Regions from separate parts of the Streptomyces castrisilvae genome, predicted to be linked through region 3. Evidence: riboswitches for the same ligand, from Rfam matches in the RefSeq annotation. Region 3 holds a riboswitch; each other region holds the start of a gene.

What was found. Region 3 has a riboswitch for cyclic di-AMP ahead of P8A18_RS26240 (M23 family metallopeptidase). Riboswitches for the same ligand answer to the same signal wherever they lie in the genome.
Region 1: it holds a riboswitch for cyclic di-AMP, as region 3 does, so the genes downstream of both, P8A18_RS02440 (transglycosylase SLT domain-containing protein) here and P8A18_RS26240 (M23 family metallopeptidase) in region 3, are expected to answer to the same signal.
Region 2: it holds a riboswitch for cyclic di-AMP, as region 3 does, so the genes downstream of both, P8A18_RS02860 (C40 family peptidase) here and P8A18_RS26240 (M23 family metallopeptidase) in region 3, are expected to answer to the same signal.

Annotation. Positions count from the first base shown of each region.
Region 1 covers NZ_CP120997.1:636,297-641,575, forward strand. The annotation lists gene P8A18_RS02435 (antitoxin) at 1-80, opposite strand, end outside; gene P8A18_RS02440 (transglycosylase SLT domain-containing protein) at 249-1,121, opposite strand; cyclic di-AMP (ydaO/yuaA leader) riboswitch at 1,125-1,309, opposite strand; gene P8A18_RS02445 (hypothetical protein) at 1,281-1,484, shown strand; partial or broken gene P8A18_RS02450 (ATP-binding cassette domain-containing protein) at 1,612-1,874, opposite strand; gene P8A18_RS02455 (hypothetical protein) at 2,226-2,513, shown strand; gene P8A18_RS02460 (2,3-dihydro-2,3-dihydroxybenzoate dehydrogenase) at 2,510-3,307, shown strand; gene P8A18_RS02465 (isochorismate synthase) at 3,368-4,579, shown strand; gene P8A18_RS02470 ((2,3-dihydroxybenzoyl)adenylate synthase) at 4,576-5,279, shown strand, end outside.
Region 2 covers NZ_CP120997.1:739,397-744,675, forward strand. The annotation lists gene P8A18_RS02840 (lysophospholipid acyltransferase family protein) at 1-155, shown strand, start outside; gene P8A18_RS02845 (NAD-dependent epimerase/dehydratase family protein) at 219-1,268, shown strand; partial or broken gene P8A18_RS02850 (ATP-dependent Clp protease proteolytic subunit) at 1,409-1,981, shown strand; gene P8A18_RS02855 (hypothetical protein) at 1,989-2,297, shown strand; cyclic di-AMP (ydaO/yuaA leader) riboswitch at 2,609-2,781, shown strand; gene P8A18_RS02860 (C40 family peptidase) at 2,785-3,258, shown strand; gene P8A18_RS02865 (ATP-binding protein) at 3,296-3,727, opposite strand; gene P8A18_RS02870 (helix-turn-helix domain-containing protein) at 3,932-4,792, shown strand; gene P8A18_RS02875 (DUF397 domain-containing protein) at 4,818-5,009, shown strand; gene P8A18_RS02880 (8-amino-7-oxononanoate synthase) at 5,023-5,279, opposite strand, start outside.
Region 3 covers NZ_CP120997.1:6,019,212-6,024,490, forward strand. The annotation lists gene P8A18_RS26235 (M16 family metallopeptidase) at 1-1,311, shown strand, start outside; cyclic di-AMP (ydaO/yuaA leader) riboswitch at 1,534-1,701, shown strand; gene P8A18_RS26240 (M23 family metallopeptidase) at 1,715-2,569, shown strand; gene P8A18_RS26245 (GntR family transcriptional regulator) at 2,759-3,463, shown strand; gene P8A18_RS26250 (HPr family phosphocarrier protein) at 3,646-3,927, opposite strand; gene P8A18_RS26255 (bifunctional acetate--CoA ligase family protein/GNAT family N-acetyltransferase) at 4,101-5,279, shown strand, end outside.

The DNA.
Region 1 (5,279 bases), 5.4 Mb from region 3:
TCGCCGCCCTTCTCGACTCCCTGGCGGGCCTGGTCCGGATGCCCCTTGATCATGCCCTTGATCTTGTCGAGCATGCTCATGACTGTCCTCCTTGGAACGCTGACCATCCCAGCATCCACGCGTTGCCCGGCTGCCGCACCCCGGGGCGGGCGGTCCCGCCGGCAGCCATGCGAAAAGGGGTGGAAGGAAGCGTGTCGCTTCCTTCCACCCCTGCTCACGACTCCGCCCCGAGCGCGGGGCCGCTGAGATCAGTAGGCGCCGAAGACGTTGTCCATCGAGCCGTAGGTGGCGGCGGCGTAGTTGCACGCGGCCGTGATGTTGGCGACCGGGTCGTAGATGTCCATCGAGGTGCCGGGCACGTGGTAGGCGTCGAAGGTGGGCTGGATCACCTGGAGCAGGCCCTTGGAGGGCGTGCCGGCGACAGCGTTGGAGTCCCAGTTGTTGATCGCGAACGGGTTGCCCGAGGACTCGCGGATGATGTTGCGGTAGATCCCGTCGTAGCTGCCGGGGATGCCGTTCTCGGCCATGACGGCGAGGGATTCCTTGATCCAGCCGTCGAGGTCGTCGGTGTACGCGGTGGCCGTCTGCGTCTCGGTGGCCGCGGCGGTCTTCTCGGCGACGGGCACCGTCGTGCGCTCCGAGCGGTCGGCACGGTCGGCGCTCTCGGTCCGCGTGGTGGTGTCGGCCTTCTTCTCGGCGGTCTCCGCCTTGAATTCGCTCTTCGTCGCGGCCTTGGGTGCGGCGGCCTGCGACGTGGCACCGATGGTCAGCTTCAGACCCGGGTGAATGAGGTCGGGGTTGCTGCCGACGACGTTCCGGTTGTCCTTGTACAGGCGCTCCCAGCCACCGCTGAGGGAATGCCCCTGAGCGATCTTGTAAAGGGAATCGCCGGACACCACGGAATAGGTGGTGGGCGTGGCCTTGCGTACAGCAATTTCCTTGCCCGCGACGGACGTCGGGGTGGCGGCCTTTTCGGTGACGGCGGTCTTCGCGGGGGCCGCGGAAGCTGTTCCGGCGGTCATCAGGGGGAGCGCGAGAACGGCTCCGCCCGCGCTCACGGCGATGAAACCGCGGGTCAGGGACGTGGACTTGGCACGACGGTGCTTACCCGGGAAGGGCATGGCGCATTTCCTCTCCGCCGCCTGCGAGGTGAGCTGTCGGGTTCGGACTGGAGATGTCCGGCCGCACATGGCGACTTCACCCCTAGCCGCTCCGGATACCGGACCGGCGGCAAACCTGGGTCCCCCGCTCCTGCCGTACGTGAGTGGTCGGGTTCCCGGATGGCGGCAGGATTCGGCGTTCCATCCGGATTGGATGTCGGTGACCGTAAGCGAGAAACGACGGCCGGAACAAGCCCGGAATTGGTGATCACAATTGTTTTGCAAGATCAATCAAAGGAAATGCTCATCATCGGCGGCGCCGACGGAAGTCAACTTTCTTGGCGCGTCTGGGAACCGCGACACCGGATCATGCGTCAGGGATGACAAACGTGACGCTGGCCACTGCGCCCGAAAGGGGCGATTTACCCGGTGTTCACACCTTTAGGCACCATTAAATACCCCCGAAATGCCCCTTTTTGGCTTTTGATCCATAAGTGGGCAATTGGGACATCATGGCGTGGCCGGGGCCGAGGGCGCCGGTGGGTTCGCCGAGCAGGGTGAGCGGCGTCCGCCGGGCGAGGACCCTCGCGAGCCGGCACCGCCGGCACTGACCGCCGGAGAGCCGGCCGACGCGTTCACCGCGCCCGGTGCGGGGCGGCGGAGCCGGGCGGTGGTGCGCAACAGGGTCGACTTGCCGCATCCGTTGGGGCCCACGACGGCGACGGCCTGTCCGGCGGGCACGGCGCGACCGACGTCCGCAACGACGGGGCGCCCGGTTCGCCGGTGAGGCGGTGCCGGGTGCCGCCGGCCGAGCTGGCGCCGATGACGAGGGAGAGCGGAACGAGGGGCGGCGGCGGGAGTACGAGCCCGATGGCCGCCCAGCGGACGAAACACCCTTCCCTCAGCAGGATTTCACTGGAGCGGGTCCTTGATTTGGGCCGTCCCCCTTGCACGATCGACATATGGTTAGCCTAACCTAAGTGTCCCGAGCGGATTTCGGCGGCTCCCGGGGCACATCCCTGCCCTGAGACGACGTCAATCGCTCTGTACCGCTCCCCTGTCGGTTGCTACGGAACGCCCGCCCGGACCCACTCGCCCCTCGCATACACACGGAGATCCCAGGCCATGGCGCCGCATCCCACCCCTTCCTCCCGTCGTCTCCTGCGCCCGGCCGTGGCGGTCTCGCCGGCCGGCTTCAGCGGTCTCGCCCCGAGCACCCGCGGGCCGTCCGGCAAACCGGACGCGTCCGCCCACGCGGGCAAGGCGACGACGACTCGGGTGACGGATGCGACCGGAACGGCGGTGAGCGTCCACCAGGCGACCGTGATCGACGGCACCAGGTGGACGAGCCCCGGCGGCGCGCAGGCGGCCGTCTCCGTGCGCGACGACATCCGGAAGGCGATGGTCAAGTGAGCACCGCCCAGGAACTCAGCGGCCGGCTGGCCCTCGTGACGGGAGCGGGCCGCGGCATAGGCGAGGCGGTCGTGCGGGTCCTCGTCGAACGCGGCTGCCGGGTGCTGGCGACCGACGTGGACCGCGAAGGCATCGACGCGCTCGCCCGCGAACACGGCGGGAGCGTCGTCGCGCGGGTCCTCGACGTCACGGACGCGGCGGCCGTGGAGGCCCTCGTCGCCGATGCCGAGGAGACCGTCGGCGCACTCGACATCGCGGTCAACGTCGCCGGGATACTGCGCTGTTCGCCGGTCGGCGAGCTGACGGACGAGGACTGGGCGGCGACGTTCGCCGTCAACACCAACGGGGTGTTCCACGTCTCGCGGGCCGTCTCGCGCCGGATGGCAGGGCGCGGCGCGGGCAGCATCGTCACGGTCGCCTCCAACGCGGCGGGCATACCCAGGACGACCATGGCGGCCTACGCCGCGTCGAAGGCCGCGTCCGTCATGTTCACCAAATGCCTCGGCCTTGAGCTGGCGCCCCTGGGCGTGCGGTGCAACACCGTGTCACCGGGCTCCACCCTCACCGACATGCAGCGCGGGATGTGGCCGGCCGGCGAGGAGCGGGACGACGGGCCCGCGGCCCGGCGCGTCATCGCCGGGGACCTGGCGAGCTACCGCACGGGCATACCGCTCGGCCGGATCGCCGACCCCTCGGACATCGCCGAGGCCGTCGCCTTCCTCGTGTCCGACCGCGCCCGCCACATCACCCTGCACGACCTCTACGTCGACGGCGGCGCCACCCTGCGGGCCTGACCTGCACGCACCACGTCATTGACAGCGGCTCGCAGCCCTCCCCCACTGGAGACCACCACGATGTCTGCCTCACTGCGCGTACCCTCCGCCCCGCCCCAGGCCGCCCCACCGCACTCCCCCTCATCCGGTCCGGCCACCGCACTCCTGGACGCCTACCGGCCCGGCACGGACCGCTTCCTCGCCTCGCCCGGCCGCACCCTGCTCGGCACCGGCACCGCCGCCGAGGTCCCGCACGACGACCGGCCGCCAGCCGTCCGCGTACAGGAGGCCCTGGACGCCGCCCGGCGGGCCGGGAACGCGGCGCCGGTCGTCATGGGTTCGCTGCCCTTCGACCCGCAGGCACCGGCCGCGCTGGCCGTCCCGCAGACCGTGCGCCGGGCATCCGCCCTGCGCGACGACCCGTTCGTCGCCCTGCCCGTCCCGGCCGCCGGGCCCGGCACCTGGCAGACCCGGGAGGTCCCGTCGGCGGCCGGTTACGGTGCCGCGGTGGACGCGGCGGTCCGGCGGATGCGGGCGGGCGAGTTCGACAAGGTCGTCCTCGCGCGCACCCTGGAACTGACCTCCTCCCAGGACCTCGATCTGCCCGCCATGCTGCGCCGGCTCGCCCGCCACGACCCGGGCGGCTACACCTTCGCCGTGCCCAGCGGCCCCGGCCGCACCCTCATCGGCGCCAGCCCCGAACTCCTCGTCGCCCGCACCGGAGGCCGGCTCACCGCCAACCCGCTGGCCGGCTCCGCACCCCGCAGCAACGACCTCGCCGAGGACGTGCGGCGGGCCGCCGCGCTGCTGGAGTCGCCCAAGGACCTCCACGAGCACGCCGTCGTCGTCGATGCCGTGCGCGAGGCCCTCGCCCCCTTCTGCACCGGCCTGGACGTGCCCGAACAGCCCACGCTGGTACGGACGGAGGCCATGTGGCACCTGTCCACGACCGTCACCGCAACCCTCACCGACCCCGCCACCACCTCGCTCGCCCTCGCCTCCGCGCTGCACCCCACGCCCGCCGTGTGCGGCACGCCCACCGACGTGGCGCGGGCCGTCATCGCCCGGTCCGAGCCCTTCGAACGGGGCGCCTACACCGGCATGGTGGGCTGGCAGGACGCGGACGGCGACGGTGAGTGGGTGGTGACGATCCGCTGCGCCGAGGCGGAGGGCCGCTCGCTGCGGCTGTTCGCCGGGGCGGGGGTGGTCGCCGCGTCCTCGCCGGAAGCCGAGACCGCAGAGACCGGCGCCAAGTTCCGTACGTTCCTCAACGCCGTGGGAGCCGCCCTGTGAGCACCGCACCGCACGAAGACGCCCCGACCTGGCCGGCCGGGTTCGCCGCCCGCTACCGGGCGGCCGGGCACTGGCGCGGCGAGACGTTCTCCGGCATGCTGCGCGAACGGGCCGAGGCCCACGGCGACCGCGTGGCGCTGATCGACCCGGCCCCCGAGCGCCGCGCCTGGACCTATCGCGAACTGGACGAGCGCGCGGCCCGCCTCGCGGCCGGATTCCGGGCGCGCGGGATAGCCAAGGGCGACCGGGTCGTCGTCCAGCTGCCGAACATCGCCGAGTTCGCCGAGGTCGTCTTCGCCCTCTTCCGGATCGGCGCGCTGCCCGTCTACGCGCTGCCCGCCCACCGGGAGACGGAGATCGGCTACTTCTGCTCGTTCGCCGAGGCCGTCGCCTACGTGATCCCGGACCGGCACGCCGGGTTCGACCACCGCGCGCTGGCGACCGCCGTACAGGAGCGAACGCCCACCCTGAAGCACGTGTTCGTCGTCGGCGACCCGGGGAAGCACACCGCCCTGTCCGACGTACCGTGCGAGGAGACCGCGGCGCCCGAGGACGGCCCCGAGCCGCACGACCTGGCCTTCCTCCAGCTGTCCGGCGGCACCACCGGGGTCCCCAAGCTCATCCCCCGTACACACGACGACTACATCTACTCGCTGCGCGGCTCCAACGAGATCTGCGGCGTCGACGCGGACACCCGCTA
Region 2 (5,279 bases), 5.3 Mb from region 3:
AGAACCAGAAGACGGCGGTCCGCGCGGTGACCGACGAGATCATGTACGCGATCCTCGGCCTCTCCGGTCAGGAGTACGTCGACGAGTACGCGGCCAAGGTGAAGGAAGCCGCCCAGGCGCGGCAGCCGGGCAGGTTCCCGAAACTGCGACGCTGAGGGCGGATTCGCGATCGGTGAACCTTCCTGGCCGGGGCCTTGGAACCGATCTAGCTTCGCTGCATGAGCAGAGGACAGGCATGGGTACTGGGAGCGGCGGGACAGATCGGGCGGGCCACTGTGCGCTCGCTCGTCGCGGACGGCTGGGAGGTGACGGCGGTCTCGCGCGGCGGGGGCCGTGACCAGGAGTGGGGCGGAGAGGTCCGGACGGTGGCGCTGGACCGCGACGAGGACGGCACGCTCGCGGCGGCGCTGGGGCCGGGCTGTGACGTCCTGGTCGACATGGTGGCGTACGGGCGGCAGCACGCCCGGCAGCTGACCGGGCTCGCGGACCGGATCGGTTCGGCGGTGGTCGTCTCCAGCGGCGCGGTGTACGAGGACGGGCAGGGCCGCAGTTTCGACACCCTGGCGGAGCCGGACGGATCGCCCCGCTACCCGGTGCCGATCCCCGAGTCGCAGCCCACCGTCGCACCGGGCGAGGACACGTACGCGACCCGCAAGATCCGTCTGGAGCGCGATCTCCTCGCTGCGGGCGGCACACTGCCCGTCACACTGCTGCGGGCCGGCGCGGTCCACGGCCCGCACTGCCGCTCGCCGCGCGAGCTGTACTTCGTCAAGCGGGCGCTGGACGGCCGGACCCGTCGCGTGCTGGCGTACGAAGGCAAGTCACGCTTCCATCCCGTGCACGCGGCCAACGTCGCCGAGCTGATCCGGCTGGCCGCCCTCAGGCCCGGCTCCCGGGTGCTGAACGCCGCGGATCCGCAGGCCCCGACGGTCGCGGAGATCGGCGAGGCCGTGGACGCGGTGCTGGGCCGGAGCACGGAGACGGTGCTCATGCCGGGCGCCCCCTCGGACGAAGGCGTCGGCTCGACGCCCTGGAGCGTGCCGCTCCCCATCGTCTACGACATGACGGCCGCCGAGCGGGAGCTCGGGTACCGGCCGGTGACGGGGTACGCCGAGTCGCTGCCGGAGACCGTCGCGTGGATCACCGCGCAGCTGGCGGGGCGTGACTGGCAGGACGCCTATCCCGCGATGGTCCGGTCGTACGGCACGGGTCTTTTCGACTACACGGCGGAGGACGCCTGGCTGCGGGAGCACGACCGGGCGGTCTGAGCCGGCCCGTCGGCGGGCGGCGCGGTGGGGCGCCGTCCGCCGGGGCGCGACGCTGCGGCGTCAGGCGTCCGGCCCGTGGTGCCCGCGGTGTTCGGCGGCGATACCGAAGCGGTGCCGTTCGCCGGGAGCGGACGCGGTGGAGCCGCACCCTCGACCCGTACTCCAAGCTGCTGGGCGAGCGCATCGTCTTCCTCGGCACCGCGCTGGACGACACGGCGGCCAACGACCTGGTGGCGCAGTTGATGTACCTGGAGCACGACGCGCCCGACCGGCCCGTCTCGCTGTACATCAACTCGCCGGGCGGCTCGTTCGGTGCGATGACCGCGCTCTACGACACGGTGGCCTTCCTCAGCTGCGAGGTGGAGACCTTCTGCCTCGGCCGGGCGGGCGCCGGCGCGGCCGTGCTGCTCGCCGCGGGCGCCCCGGGGCGGCGGCACATCCTGCCCGGCGCCCAGGTGGTGGTGAGCCGGCCGGGACTGGCCGAACCCGTCCGGGGCCAGCCGTCCAACCTGGAGATCGAGGCGCGGGAACTGGCCCGGATGCGCGAGACGATGGCCGGCATGCTGGCCCGTCATACGGGGCACAGCGCCGAACAGGTCGTCCGGGACACCGAGCGCGATCTCATCCTCGACGCGGAGGGCGCGCGAGCCTACGGCCTGGTCGACCACATCGTGCACAGCCGCGTCCCGGTGCCGCCGCACACCGAGCGGTGAACCGGCGATGCCCTCACCGGAGTTCTCCCCGCTGCCTGCCCTGACGCGGGCCGAGTGCGAGTTCATCGACCACTATCTGCACGTCATCGACCAGATGGGCCGGATCAATCCGGCGCGGAACGACGACACCTACGCGGCCCTGCGCGCCGCGCAGGCGCTGGCCTCGCACGCGGCGGCCCAGCGTGACGCGCTCGCTCTGATGCACCGGCGCGGTGAAACCCGCATCCACACCACCACGTTGACGAGGGCGCTGCGGGCGCTGGACGGGGAGCGGCGGGCGGCGCGGGTGATCCTGCCACCCGGCCCGCCGAGTTGACACGCCCGACGGGCGAACCGATTTTCCTCGCTCGTTCGGCGTAGGCATTGACTCGCGCGAGCGACCGCTCGACTTGCGTTTTCGTGATGCACGGGGGCCGGGATCTTTCGCGACACCGCTGGTACGGCGACGGCCGGGAGGGGCTCGCGGACCGGTTGAAGCCCGTCTGTCCACCTGAACGGGCGATCCGTGAGGATCTTCACTTATGGCCGTTTCACCTCGGAAATCCGGCACTCGGTGAGTCAAGATCCCTGGGACGACAAGCCCCCGCCACCGCGGCGGGGCGGTCCGGGCGGACGCCGAGTCCTGCCGCCGTCCGGATGCCTGGTCGACAGGAGTGGATCGGCAGGAGTGGAGGACCCGAGCACTACGGGACGACCGGTTTTCCGGAGGTCCCTCGGGGTGAAGCCGCCTTGTGCGGCCGGGCGACTTCGCCAGCCCGAACCCGACAGGTCATCCTTCACAGGCGGCTGACGAAGGGTTGCGCATGAGTGCGCAGGTTCATGTCCCGTCTCTGCTCGTCCGGGCCACTACGGCCTCGGCCATGACGCTCGCCGCCGTCGGCGGCACGCTGTTCGTCCCCGGCGCCGCCCCCGAGGCCCAGGCCGCCGGTCATTCGATGAAGGCCCTGAACATCGCCGCGTCGAAGAAGGGGGCGCCCTACCGGTGGGGCGCCACCGGCCCCAGCCGCTTCGACTGTTCGGGGCTGACGCTGTACTCGTTCAAGAAGGCCGGCAAGCAACTCCCCCGCACGGCCCAGCAGCAGTACAACAAGACCCGCCACATCTCCGCCTCCCAGCGGCAGCGCGGCGACCTGGTCTTCTTCCATTCCGGCAGCGGTGTCTACCACGTGGGGATCTACGCCGGCAGCGGCAAGATCTGGCACTCGCCGAAGACCGGCGCCGTGGTCCGCCTGGAGAAGATCTGGACCAAGAGCGTCTACTACGGCCGGGTCGGCTGACGCCCGGCCCCGGCCGGGCGCGTGGGCGCTTCGGACGTCAGGGCTGGACGGGGACGTGCCAGGGGAGCGCGACCCAGACGGTCTTGCCGCCGTCGGGCGCGGGCGTGACGGACAGCCGGCCGCCGTACTCCTTGGCGAGGGAGCGGATGATGACCAGGCCGCGTCCGTTGTCCTGCTGGACCGCTGCGGGCAGCCGCTGGGGCCGGCGCGGATGGCTGTCCGTCACGCCGAGGCGCAGCTGTTCCTCGCGCTCCAGCCGCAGGTCCACGGTGAACGTGGGTGAAAGACCGAACGTGTGCAGGACGGCGTTGGTGGCGAGCTCCGAGACAATGAGCCGTACGGTCTCGGCCGTCTCCGCGCCCTCGGGCAGGCCCCATTCGGCCAGGACCCGGCCCACGTACCTGCGGGCCTCGGCGACCGAGGCCGGCTCGCTCGGCAGAGTGACACGTGCCTCTTGATGGTCTGCCATGGCGAGCCGTCCCTTTCCCACCTGTTCCGGGCCGGCGAGCGGTCCGGTTGTACTTGGCGCCAGATTGCCATCGATGCTGCCCCCTGCGACGGCGATCCACCAAGATATGCATATATCTGTCGCTCAAACCGGTGAACTCTCCCCACTCGGACCCGCGCGGGCGCCACACTGTCCCCTCGGCAGGCAGCGGGAGGGAGCCATCAGATGCAGCACGGTCCTGCGGTGCGGCGCCGCAAGCTCGGGGAGGAGCTGCGGAGTCTGCGCCACGCGTCGGGTCTCACGAGCCGGGAGGCCGCGGGACTGCTCGGCTGGCACCAGTCGAAGGTGAGCCGCATCGAGACAGGCGTCAGCGGGGTGCGGCCCGAGGACGTGCAACGGCTGCTGGACGCGTACGGCATGCAGGACCCCAAGCTGCGCGAAGTGCTGGGCGCGCTCGCCGGTTCGGCGGGCGGGGGCGGCGCCGGCTGGTGGCACGCGTACCGTGGTCTCATCCCCCCGCAGTACCGCGACTTCATCAGCCTGGAGTCACAGGCGCGCACGGCCCGCACGCTGGAGACCTCGGTGGTGCCCGGTCTGCTGCAGACGGCCGACTACGCCCGCGCGGTGACCCGGGCCTCCCTCGACGGGCTTCCGACCGGCCAGGTGGACTCGCTAGTGGAGGTACGGCTGACCCGGCAGGGAGTGCTGCGCAGCGATCCGCCGCTACGGCTGAGCGCGGTGCTCGACGAGGCGGTGCTGCGCCGGGAGGTGGGAGGCCGGCGAGTGATGCGCGAGCAGTTGCGCCATCTCGCACGGGTGTCGCAACTGCCACATGTGCGACTTCAGATACTGCCGTTCTCGGTCGGTGGCTATGTGAGCCTAACCAGCCCTTTCGTTATCTTTTCCTTTCCGACTGCTTCTGACCTTGACGTGGTCGTTCTTGACCACCTGACGAGTAGCCTCTATCTGGAACGGAAAGAAGACCTTGCGGCGTACAGCTCGGCCTTCCGCACCCTTCAGACACACGCGCTGTCGCCGGAGCACTCGCTGGATCTGATCGCCGCGATCGACCGCGACGATCGCTGACCCCCCACTGCCCGGAGGAATCGTCATGTCGGATTGCCCCGCACAGCAGGCGTTACGGTGGCGGCGCAGCAGCCGCAGCACGGGCATGAACAACTGCGTGGAGACCGCCCCGTTCGACAGGCGGCTGGCCGTGCGCGACTCCAAGGACGTGTCCAGGCCGCCTCTGACGTTCTCCACCACGGCCTGGACGTCGTTCGTCACCGATCTGAAGATCTGAGCCGAGCCCCGCCTCACGCCCGCGGAGCGGTCCGCCGTACGGTCGCCACCGCCCGCGCGATCTGCTCGTCCGTCAGGTCGGCGCGGGCGGTGAGCCGCAGCCGGGAGATGCCGTCGGGCACGGACGGCGGCCGGAAGCAGCCGACCGCCATGCCGGCCGCCCGGCAGTCGGCGGCCCAGCGGACGGCGGCGTCGGGCGAGGGCGCGCGGACCGAGACCACGGCCGCGTCGGGACGTACGGCGGTCAGTCCGGCCGAGGTCAGTCCGCCGT
Region 3 (5,279 bases):
CTGCCCAACGGGCTCACCGTGCTGCGCTGCCACCGCCCCGGCCAGCAGGTCGTCGCCGTCGAGATCTTCCTCGACGCCCCGCTGGACACCGAGCCCGAGGGCCTGGACGGCGTGGCCACGATCATGTCGCGCGCCCTGTCCGAGGGCACCGACAAGCAGAGCGCCGAGGAGTTCGCCGCCGAGCTGGAGCGGTGCGGCGCCACGCTCGACGCCCACGCCGACCATCCCGGTGTCCGGGTCTCCCTGGAGGTCCCGGCCTCCCGGCTGGCCAAGGCGCTCGGGCTGGTCGCCGAGGCGCTGCGGGCGCCGGCGTTCAGCGACAGCGAGGTCGAGCGCCTCGTGCGCAACCGCCTGGACGAGATCCCGCACGAGCAGGCGAATCCGGCCCGCCGCGCGGCCAAGCAGCTCTCCAAGGAGCTCTTCCCGGCCTCGGCCCGCATGTCGCGGCCCCGTCTGGGCACCGAGGAGACCGTGGCGCGGATCGACGCCGCGGCCGTGCGCGCCTTCTACGACGCGCACATCCGCCCGTCCACCGCGACCGCCGTCGTGGTCGGCGACCTGACCGGCATCGATCTGGACGCGCTGCTCGCCGACACCCTCGGCGACTGGTCGGGGAACGCCGGCCGGGCCCGCCCCTTCCCGCCGATCACGGCCGATGACACTGGCCGGGTGGTGATCGTGGACCGCCCCGGCGCGGTGCAGACGCAACTGCTCATCGGCCGCATCGGCGCCGACCGCCACGACAGCGTGTGGCCCGCCCAGGTGCTCGGCACGTACTGCCTGGGCGGCACGCTCACCTCCCGGCTCGACCGGGTGCTGCGCGAGGAGAAGGGCTACACCTACGGCGTACGGGCCTTCGCCCAGGTGCTGCGCTCCGGCGCGGTGGACTCCGCCTCGGGCGCGACGGGCGCGGCGATGCTCGCCATCAGCGGCTCCGTGGACACCGAGTCCACCGGACCGGCGCTGGACGACCTCTGGAAGGTCCTGCGGACGCTGGCCGCCGAGGGTCTGACGGACGCCGAGCGCGAGACCGCCGTGCAGAACCTCGTGGGCGTCGCCCCGCTGAAGTTCGAGACGGCGGCCTCCGTCGCGAGCACCCTCGCCGACCAGGTGGAACAGCACCTTCCGGACGACTACCAGGCGACGCTGTACGCCCGCCTCGCCGAGACCGGCACCGTCGAGGCGACCGCGGCCGTGGTCAGCGCCTTCCCGGTGGACCGGCTGGTCACGGTCCTGGTCGGTGACGCCTCGCGCATCGAGGAGCCGGTCAGGGCCCTCGGGATCGGAGAGGTGACGGTCGTCAGCGGCTGACCGCTCACACTCCGCCCGCCGCGCGGGCAACGGAGAGGCTCCGGCGTGTCGTTGCCGCCGGAGCCTCCTTTTATGTCTGATTCATGACTCTTTGTCTCATAGGTAATGAATCAACCCTGTGGGATGCGCTACAAAACCTCCCGTCCGTTTGGTGACGGGAAGCGCGGCCGCCTAGCGTCGGCCCGGCTGTCCGCCACTCGTATGCCGCATCCGCGGCGTACCGGGCAGTCATCGCCGAGTCCCCGTCAGGCGCGAGCCAGGGGAGCCGGGGACCCACGCAGTCCCTGGGGTGAATCGGACGCTTCCGCCTCCCGCGAGGCCGGGGCATCCGTAGGAGACCTTCCTGCTCCGAACCCGTCAGCTAACCCGGTAGGCGAGAAGGAAGGAAAGGACCAGCCACCCCATGGCGTTCACCCGTGCCACCGGGAAGCACCGTGCCCCGGGCCGTCTGACGCGTACCGGCGCCAAGGCCGTCGGCGTCGCGACGCTCGCCGCCACCGGCGTCATCGGCTCCCTGGCCTCCCCGGCTCTCGCCGCCGGGGCCTCCCCGGCCCCCGCCGCCGACGAGACCGGTCTCGCCCAGATCATGTCCATCGAGAACACCCTCGCCGACCGGATCGACGCACAGGCCGCCGCGCAGCAGCACCAGGCCGACGTCGCCCAGAAGAAGGCCGCCGCCGAGGCGGAGGCGAAGAAGAAGGCCGAGGCGAAGAAGAAGGCCGAGGCGAAGAAGAAGGCCGCGGAGAAGGCCGCCAGGGCCAAGGCGAAGGCCGAGGCGGCCGCCCGTGCCGAGGAGGCGCGCGAGAGCACGTCCCGCGCGGCCCGCTCCTCCGCCCGCGCCACCCCGGGCACGTCCTACCAGCTCCCCGTCGCCGGCTCCTACGTGACCACCGGCTACAAGTCCAGCGGCTCGCTGTGGTCCTCCGGCAGCCACTCCGGCATCGACTTCCACGCCGCCTCCGGCAGCTCCGTCGTCGCCGTCGGCGCCGGTACGGTCGTCGAGGCCGGCTGGGGCGGGGCGTACGGCAACAACATCGTGCTCCGGATGACGGACGGCACGTACACCCAGTACGGCCACCTCTCCTCGATCGGCGTCGCCGTCGGCCAGAGCGTCGGTGCCGGGCAGCGGATCGGGCTCTCCGGCTCCACCGGGAACTCCACCGGCCCGCACCTCCACTTCGAGGCCCGCACCACCCCCTCGTACGGCTCCGACATGGACCCGGTCGCCTACCTGCGCGCCCACGGCGTCACCGTCTGACCGCCCGCCCGACTCCACGGCGAAGGCCCCGGCACCGTGCCGGGGCCTTCGCCGTGCCCGGACCCGCCCGTGACCAAAAGATATTCATGAATTCCCGCCCGGCATCGGAAATGTGGGCGCATTGCAATAGAGTCGCGGCAGAGGTGTCGATCGGCCGCTGTTCGCGGGGATTGAGGCGGAGGTTCGGACATGCGTGTTCCAGCGCATTCGGTATGCACGGCAATCCGTGACGACATCGTCTCCGGTGTCTTCGAACGCGGCGGCCGGCTCACCGAGGAGGTGCTCGCGCGGCGTTACGGGGTTTCCCGCGTCCCCGTACGGGAAGCGCTGCGCACCCTGGAGTCCGAGGGCTTCGTGGTCACCCGCAGACACGCCGGAGCCTGCGTCGCCGAGCCGTCCGAGCAGGAGGCCGCCGACCTCCTGGAGGTCCGCATGCTGCTGGAACCGCTCGGCGCGGCCCGTGCCGCCCTGCGCCGCACCGACGCCCACCTCAAGGTGCTGCGCGGCCTGGTCAGACTCGGCCAGGAGCGCGCCCGCCGGGGCGAGGGCGAGGACCTGCGCTCCCTCGGCGGCTGGTTCCACGAGACGCTCGCCCAGGCATCCGGCAGCCCCGGCCTCATCGCCCTGCTCACCCAGCTGCGGCACAAGATCGCCTGGATGTACGCGGTCGACCAGCCGGCCCGCCCGGCCGACGCCTGGGCCGAGCACGGCGCGCTCGTGGACGCCGTGGCGCGCGGCGACGCGGAGCGGGCGAGGGCCCTGGCCGCGCAGCTCGCCGAACGGGCGGGCGCCACGCACCGGCTGCGCCACCCCGCGCGGCCGGCCACCGTCCCCCGCGCCACCCGTGTGAGGACCTCGCAACGTGCCGTGAACACCGCGAGCGGCCGGAATTAACAAAGGGCACGTACAAAGAAAGAAAGGCGTATGTAAAAACACGTAAAAAGAGGCCGCCCGATTATTCTGTGCGCGCCGTCACCGCATTACCCGTACGCGTGCGCGCACGAAAAAGCCGCGACACCCCGTGAGGGGGGCCGCGGCTTTCCCGTGAGAATTCCGGCGATCGTGGCCGCGCGGACTCAGACGGTCTCCGGAAGCTCCTCGAGCCCCTCGGCGACCAGCTTGGCCAGACGGTCCAGAGCGGCCTCGGCGTTGTCCGCGTCGGACGCGAGGACGATCTCCTCGCCGCCCTGCGCCCCGAGCCCGAGCACCGCGAGCATGGAGGCCGCGTTCACCGGGTTGCCGTCCGCCTTGGCGATGGTGACGGGAACGCCGGAAGCCGTAGCGGCACGGACGAAGATGGAAGCGGGGCGGGCGTGCAGGCCCTCGGCCCAACCGACGTTGACGCGGCGCTCAGCCATGGTTCTGCCCTTCACGATTCAATGGTTGTCTAGACCAGTCTCTCATGTGGTGCGCGATGCTCCGGGTCGACCCGCGGGCCCTCCCGCGCCCCGCACCGTACCGTCGTCCGGACACCCAGAGTGCCCCGGCCCCGAGCCCCCCGCGACCGGTGGGACCGCCGTAGGCTTGGCCCATGCAGCCCTCTCCGGAGCAGAGTCCGCATCACGCCTACCCCGATCACTGGGAGGCGGACGTGGTGCTCCGCGACGGCGGCACCGCGCGGATCAGGCCCATCACCACGGACGACGCCGAACGCCTGGTCAGCTTCTACGAGCAGGTTTCCGACGAGTCGAAGTACTACCGCTTCTTCGCGCCCTACCCCCGGCTCTCCGCCAAGGACGTCCACCGCTTCACCCATCACGACTACGTCGACAGGGTGGGCCTCGCCGTCACGGTGGGCGGCGAGTTCATCGCCACCGTCCGCTACGACCGGATCGACGCGACCGGCCGGCCCGCCTCCGCCCCCGCCGACGAGGCCGAGGTCGCCTTCCTCGTCCAGGACGCCCACCAGGGCCGGGGCGTGGCCTCGACCCTGCTCGAACACATCGCGGCCGTCGCCCGCGAGCGCGGCATCCGCCGCTTCGCCGCCGAGGTGCTGCCCGCCAACACCAAAATGATCAAGGTGTTCCGGGACGCCGGCTACACCCAGCAGCGCAGCTTCGAGGACGGTTCCGTCCACCTCACCCTGGACCTCGAACCCACCGCCGAGTCCCTGGCCGTCCAGCGCGCCCGGGAACAGCGTGCCGAGGCCCGCTCCGTGCAGCGCCTGCTCGCCCCCGGCTCCGTCGCGGTCATCGGGGCCGGCCGCAACCCCGGCGGCGTCGGCCGCACCGTCCTGCGCAACCTGCTCGGCGCGGGCTTCACCGGCCGCGCCTACGCCGTGAACAGCGCCTTCGCCGCCGACCGGTCCACGATCGACGGGGTACCCGCCCACCGCTCCCTGGGCGAGATCGGCGAACCCGTCGACCTCGCCGTCGTCGCCGTACCGGCCGACCGGGTCCCGGAAGCCGTCGCGGACTGCGGCGAACACGGCGTCCAGGGCCTGGTGGTGCTCTCCGCCGGGTACGCCGAGTGGGGCGCCGAAGGCCGCGAGCGCCAGCGCGAACTGGTGCGCCAGGCCCGTTCGTACGGCATGCGGATCATCGGACCCAACGCCTTCGGCATCATCAACAACGCCGAGGCGGTCCGGCTCAACGCCTCCCTCGCCCCGGAACGGCCCGCCTCCGGGCGCATCGGCCTCTTCACCCAGTCCGGCGCGATCGGCATCGCCCTGCTCTCCGGCCTCTACCGGCGCGGCGCGGGCCTCTCCACC